DNA from 3 places in the Streptomyces sp. NPDC029159 genome. Region 1 is predicted to be linked to each of the others. Evidence: predicted binding sites of a transcription regulator. Region 1 holds the regulator's gene; each other region holds the start of a gene.

What was found. The regulator HrcA, encoded in region 1, represses chaperone genes, less so after heat shock. The targets are predictions, from matches to a motif close to TTNGCACTCNGNNNNNCNGAGTGCNAA.
Region 2: the regulator HrcA is predicted to act here: its motif matches at 1,050-1,076, upstream of groL (chaperonin GroEL).
Region 3: the regulator HrcA is predicted to act here: its motif matches at 1,133-1,159, upstream of groES (co-chaperone GroES).

What each region holds. Positions count from the first base shown of each region.
Region 1 is NZ_JBVHWT010000014.1:114,791-117,055, reverse strand. Features, by position in the region: gene ACZ4U4_RS24665 (MBL fold metallo-hydrolase) at 1-159, opposite strand, end outside; gene hrcA (heat-inducible transcriptional repressor HrcA) at 342-1,358, shown strand; gene dnaJ (molecular chaperone DnaJ) at 1,359-2,265, shown strand, end outside.
Region 2 is NZ_JBVHWT010000011.1:81,112-83,376, forward strand. Features, by position in the region: gene groL (chaperonin GroEL) at 1-895, opposite strand, end outside; gene ACZ4U4_RS21525 (cold-shock protein) at 1,229-1,435, opposite strand; gene ACZ4U4_RS21530 (MoaD/ThiS family protein) at 1,925-2,203, opposite strand.
Region 3 is NZ_JBVHWT010000004.1:341,605-343,869, reverse strand. Features, by position in the region: gene ACZ4U4_RS11125 (FtsW/RodA/SpoVE family cell cycle protein) at 1-861, opposite strand, end outside; gene groES (co-chaperone GroES) at 1,306-1,614, shown strand; gene groL (chaperonin GroEL) at 1,718-2,265, shown strand, end outside.

The sequences.
Region 1 (2,265 bases):
CAGTTCGGCGCCGTCGCGCAGGGTGGCGCCGGTGTCGACGAGCAGCACGCCGTCCGACCCCACGACGGCGCCCACCGTCTCGTCCCAGCCCGGCATCCGGCGGCGGGCGATGCCGTCGCCGAGCCGTTCCCATCCCGCCTCTTCCCAAGTCGTGCGCATGCCGAGACGCTATCGGTAGCGCGGTGGCGCCGCCCGGCGGATCACGGGGCGTGGCCGGTGTCGCACGCGAGACCCTTGCCCCGCCGGTGTGACCCGGCCGTACACTGGACCGGTACTGGCACTCGGACCGGTGGAGTGCCAGGCGAGAAAGCCGCAGGACGGCGGGACTGGAGGTGTGCACGGTGCTCAGTGAACGCAGGCTCGAGGTGCTGCGTGCCATCGTCCAGGACTACGTCGGCACGGAGGAGCCGGTCGGTTCGAAGGCGCTGACCGAGCGCCATCGGCTCGGTGTCTCCCCGGCCACGGTCCGTAACGACATGGCGGTCCTGGAGGAAGAGGGGTTCATCGCCCAGCCGCACACCAGCGCGGGCCGGATCCCCACCGACAAGGGCTACCGCCTCTTCGTCGACAAGCTCGCCGGTGTCAAGCCGCTTTCCAGCCCCGAGCGCCGGGCGATCCAGAACTTCCTGGACGGCGCGGTCGACCTGGACGACGTGGTGGGCCGCACGGTCCGGCTGCTGGCGCAGCTGACCCGGCAGGTCGCGGTGGTGCAGTACCCGTCGCTGACGCGGTCCACCGTCCGCCATGTCGAGCTGCTGGCGCTGGCCCCGGCGCGGCTGATGCTCGTACTGATCACCGACACTGGACGCGTCGAACAGCGGCTGATCGACTGTCAGGGGCCGTTCGGCGAGCCGTCGCTGGCGGATCTGCGGGCCCGGCTCAACAGCCGGGTCGTGGGGCGCCGGTTCGCGGATGTGCCGCAATTGGTGCAGGATCTTCCGGACTCCTTCGAGCAGGAGGACCGCGGCACGGTTTCGACGGTGCTGTCGGTGCTGCTGGAGACGTTGGTGGAGGAGACCGAGGAGCGGTTGGTGATCGGCGGTACCGCCAATCTCACCCGCTTCGGGCACGACTTCCCGTTGACGATCCGGCCGGTGCTGGAGGCTCTTGAGGAGCACGTGGTGCTGCTCAAACTGCTCGGGGAGGCCAAGGACTCGGGCATGACCGTACGTATCGGGCATGAGAATGCCCATGAAGGACTTGCATCCACCTCGGTGGTTGCGGTCGGCTACGGTTCGGGCGACGAGGCAGTCGCCAAACTCGGCGTGGTCGGACCGACCCGCATGGACTACCCCGGAACGATGGGAGCGGTACGCGCAGTGGCACGTTACGTCGGACAGATCCTGGCGGAGTCGTAAGTGGCCACGGACTATTACACGGTCCTCGGTGTCGGCCGCGACGCCTCGCAGGACCAGATCAAGAAGGCTTTCCGGCGGCTGGCGCGTGAGCTGCACCCGGATGTGAACCCGGATCCGAAGACCCAGGAGCGGTTCAAGGAGATCAACGCCGCTTACGAGGTGCTGTCGGACCCGCAGAAGAAGCAGGTCTACGACCTCGGCGGCGACCCGCTCTCGCAGGCCGGCGGCGGTGGCGGGGCCGGTGGCTTCGGTGCCGGCTTCGGCAACTTCTCCGACATCATGGACGCGTTCTTCGGCGCCTCCTCGCAGCGCGGTCCGCGCTCGCGGACGCGGCGCGGTCAGGACGCGATGATCCGTCTCGATGTCGAGCTGGACGAGGCGGCGTTCGGGACGACCAAGGAGATCCAGGTCGACACCGCCATCGTGTGCACCACGTGCACCGGTGAGGGCGCGGCCCCCGGCACCTCCGCGCAGACCTGTGACATGTGCCGCGGCCGCGGTGAGGTCTCGCAGGTCACGCGGTCCTTCCTCGGTCAGGTCATGACGTCGCGGCCGTGTCCGCAGTGTCAGGGCTTCGGTACGGTCGTGCCGACGCCGTGCCCGGAGTGCGCCGGTGACGGCCGTATCCGGTCGCGCCGCACGCTGACCGTCAAGATCCCGGCGGGCGTCGACAACGGCACCCGCATCCAGCTCGCGGGCGAGGGCGAGGTCGGCCCCGGCGGCGGTCCCGCCGGTGACCTCTACGTCGAGATCCACGAGCAGTCGCACCCGGTCTTCCAGCGGCGTGGCGACGATCTGCACTGCACGGTCACCATCCCGATGACGGCGGCGGCGCTGGGCACGAAGTGTCCGCTGGAGACGCTGGACGGCGTGGAGGAGATCGACGTCCGGCCCGGCACCCAGTCCG
Region 2 (2,265 bases), on a different contig from region 1:
TGACGGTGCCACCGGTGAGGATGGCGATGTCGCCGAGCATGGCCTTGCGGCGGTCACCGAAGCCCGGGGCCTTGACGGCGACGGACTTGAAGGTGCCACGGATCTTGTTGACGACCAGGGTCGACAGGGCCTCGCCCTCGACGTCCTCGGCGATGATCAGCAGCGGCTTGCCGGACTGCATGACCTTCTCCAGGAGCGGCAGCAGGTCCTTCACGTTGCCGATCTTGGAGTTGACGATCAGGATGTACGGGTCGTCGAGCGACGCCTCCATACGCTCCATGTCGGTGGCGAAGTACGCCGAGATGTAGCCCTTGTCGAAGCGCATACCCTCGGTGAGCTCCAGCTCCAGACCGAAGGTCTGGGACTCCTCGACGGTGATGACGCCTTCCTTGCCGACCTTGTCCATGGCCTCGGCGATCAGCTCGCCGATCTGGGTGTCGGCGGCGGAGATGGAGGCGGTCGAAGCGATCTGCTCCTTGGTCTCCACGTCCTTGGCCTGCTCCAGCAGGGCGGCGGAGACGGCCTCGACGGCGGTCTCGATGCCGCGCTTGAGGGCCATCGGGTTGGCGCCGGCGGCGACGTTGCGGAGGCCCTCGCGGACCAGCGCCTGGGCCAGGACGGTCGCGGTCGTCGTGCCGTCACCGGCGACGTCGTCCGTCTTCTTCGCGACCTCCTTGACCAGCTCGGCGCCGATCTTCTCGTACGGGTCCTCCAGCTCGATCTCCTTGGCGATGGACACACCATCGTTGGTGATCGTGGGGGCGCCCCACTTCTTCTCCAGGACGACGTTGCGACCCTTGGGGCCGAGGGTCACCTTGACGGCGTCGGCGAGCTGGTTCATACCGCGCTCAAGGCCGCGCCGCGCCTCCTCGTCGAACGCGATGATCTTGGCCATGTGAAGTGGTCCTCCCAGGACGAAGGGGGCACCTCCCGCGCCTTTGGGGCGTGGAGGCTCTTTCCTCCGGACCGCGCTGGCGCCCGCGACGGACGGCCCACCGAGGGAGCGGTTCCTTCCCGCCCCGCCTGTGGACCTCACCGACGGTCCAAAACTGTCACTCTCACTCGGAGAGTGCTAACGCAATGATTAGCACTCGACCCCTCCGAGTGCAAGGTGCTCCCCGAAGGAGGGCACGTTGCGCCCCCTCGCGCACGCCCCGCACCCGCGCACAACAGGAGGCCCGCACCCCCCGTGGGGTGCGGGCCTCCTTGACGCGCAGTCGGTCGGCGCTCAGCCGGCCGCCAACTTGACCATGTCGGCCTGCGGCCCCTTCTGGCCCTGCGAGATCTCGAAATCGACCCGCTGGCCCTCCTCGAGGGTGCGGTAGCCGTCCATCTGGATCGCGCTGTAGTGGACGAAAACATCCGCACCACCGTCGACCGCGATGAAGCCGTACCCCTTCTCCGCGTTGAACCACTTGACGGTGCCCTGAGCCATGCCTAACTCCCCTATTACTGGCCCTTCGCAGGACCGCACTCCGCGGACCCGGGTCAGACCTCACCCCGCGAATGGCCCGTGGGGTGTGCGCCGGAACGCGTCGACCGCCGCCGAATGTATCCGCACCGGTGCCCAGCGCAACAGGTCAATCGGACGAGAATTCTGACGGCGCGAGAAGTGGCGATATGCGCAGAACTGGCAATATTCCCGGGCAACTCGGGCCGGGCATAAGGAACTTAGGACGCAAACACCGCACACACTTTGCACACAACTCATCGTGATCCCGGGGCGTTCAGAAGGCCGCCACACCGCGCTCGACGAGCAGAAGAAGGGGATCGGCGAAATGGTATCGCGTTTTGCAGGACCCTTTCACAACGCGGAATCGCCCCGTCCGGATATCCGGACGGGGCGATTATCGGTCAGCGGGGGAAAGGAATGGCGAGAACCATTCGCCACCCGGGCGGGCGGCTCCCCTCTCCGGTGCGGGTGTCAGCAGCCGCCGGCCACCGCCGGGATGATCGAGATGCCCACGCCGTCCGGCGTCGGGGTCTCAAGCCCCTGCTCGAAGCGGACGTCGTCGTCGTTGACGTAGACGTTCACGAAGCGCCGCAGCTTGCCCGCGTCGTCCAGCACCCGGGCGGCGATGCCCTGGTGGTTCTTCTCCAGGTCGGTGATGACCTCGGACAGCGTCGCGCCCTCGGCGCTGACCTCGGACGCGCCGCCGGTGTACGTACGGAGGATGGTGGGGATGCGGACCTTGACGCTCATGGGTTCTGCCTTCCAACGACTGCGGATACGTCTGCGGAACCGGCCGCCGCGCCCCGGGCGGG
Region 3 (2,265 bases), on a different contig from region 1:
CACCCGGCCCTTGACGTGCGGCTCCGCCGACCCCACGACCGCCGCGCCGACCGCCGCCATCAGCAGGCCGCAGACCACCCAGCCGGTCCGCTCGGTGGCCATGTAGAGCATGATCACGAAGACGCCGAAGAAGATCAGCGACGTCCCCAGGTCGCGCTCGAAGACCAGCACCAGCAGGCTGATGATCCAGATCGTGAAGATCGGCCCGAGCTGGCGTCCGGGCGGCAGCTGCACGCCCATCACCCGCCGCCCGGTCAACGCCAGCGCATTGCGGTTCACCGTCAGATACCCGGCGAAGAACACCACGATCATCAGCTTCACGAACTCGCCGGGCTGCAGCGACAGCGGCCCGAGCAGGATCCACCGCTTGGCGCCGAACTGGTCCGCGCCGAAGAACGCCGGCGCCATCAGCAGTACGAGCCCGACCGCCATCGTCAGATACACGTAACGCTGGAGCACCCGGTGGTCGCGCAGGAGCAGCAGGATCCCCACGCAGACCGCCACCCCCAGGCCCGTCCACACCAGCTGCCCGGTGGCCGCCTGCGCGGTCTGCAGGCGTGGCAGCCGTTCGTAGGTGATGTCGAGACGGTTCAGCAGGACGAGGCCGATGCCGGTGAGCAGGGTGGCCAGCGGCAGGATCAGCGGGTCGGCGCGCTCGGCGACGCGGCGGACGACCAGATGCGGCACCAGCGCGATCAGCACCATCGCGGCGGTGAACCACCCCATCCCGTCGGGCAGCCGCCCCTCCATCGACAGGCCGGTGTACGCGTAGCCGCCGACGGTGATCGCGACGGCGAAGGCGAGCATGTACGCCTCGGTCCGGCGGCGGTCCGGTGCCTGGGCGAGCGCGGCGAACGTCATCGTGCGCTCGACGTCGCTCTCCTCCCGCGCGGCACGCGCCGCACTCCTCGCTCCTCGCACCTGTCTCCTCCGTCATCCGCGAAGCTGCCCGCCCCGGTGGCCGGCCCGGCAACCTTCAGGGAAGACCGAGGCCCGGGGCGCCGGGTTGCGACGACGGCCCCTGATGTGTCCGATTCGGCACGGTATCCGGCCGGGACGGTGCAGGGTGTGGCTCCGCCGGAGTCTCCACCTGCGGCCCGCCCGTGGCCCGGGCGACCCGTTTCCGGCTCGACTGGCACTCCACTTGACCGAGTGCTAACCGCGTCATAGTGTCGGCGTTGGCACTCTCCGAAGGGGAGTGCTAAGCACGGCGATGGGCTGGTCCGGCACCCGCGACGACGGATCCAACTGCTCGCCACCTCAGACAGTTAACCCCGTGAGATCTCCGAAGGGGGAGGTCGGATCGTGACGACCGCCAGCACCAAGGTTGCCATCAAGCCGCTTGAGGACCGCATTGTGGTCCAGCCGCTCGACGCCGAGCAGACCACGGCCTCTGGCCTGGTCATCCCGGACACTGCCAAGGAGAAGCCCCAGGAGGGCGTCGTCCTGGCCGTCGGTCCGGGTCGCTTCGAGGAGGGCAACCGTCTTCCGCTCGACGTTTCCGTCGGCGACGTCGTGCTCTACAGCAAGTACGGCGGCACCGAGGTGAAGTACAACGGCGAGGAGTACCTCGTCCTCTCGGCTCGCGACGTTCTCGCGATCGTCGAGAAGTAAGTCACCCAGCATTCTGCTGTGATCTGCGCCCCTGGTTCCCGCGTCCAAGCACCGGGGCAGGGGCGCAGTTCGTTGAGAGCACGACGTTAAGGACACGTAACTCATGGCGAAGATCCTGAAGTTCGACGAGGACGCCCGTCGCGCCCTGGAGCGCGGCGTCAACAAGCTGGCCGACACGGTGAAGGTGACGATCGGCCCCAAGGGCCGCAACGTCGTCATCGACAAGAAGTTCGGCGCGCCGACCATCACCAACGACGGCGTCACCATCGCGCGTGAGGTCGAGGTCGACGACCCCTACGAGAACCTCGGCGCCCAGCTGGTGAAGGAGGTGGCGACCAAGACCAACGACATCGCGGGTGACGGCACCACCACCGCCACCGTGCTGGCCCAGGCGCTGGTCCGCGAGGGCCTGCGCAACGTCGCCGCCGGTGCTTCCCCCGCCGCCCTGAAGAAGGGCATCGACGCCGCCGTCAAGGCCGTCTCCGACGACCTGCTGGCGACCGCGCGTCCCATCGAGGACAAGACCGACATCGCCGCCGTCGCGGCCCTGTCCGCCCAGGACAAGCAGGTCGGCGAGCTGATCGCCGAGGCGATGGACAAGGTCGGCAAGGACGGTGTCATCACCGTCGAGGAGTCCAACACCTTCGGTCT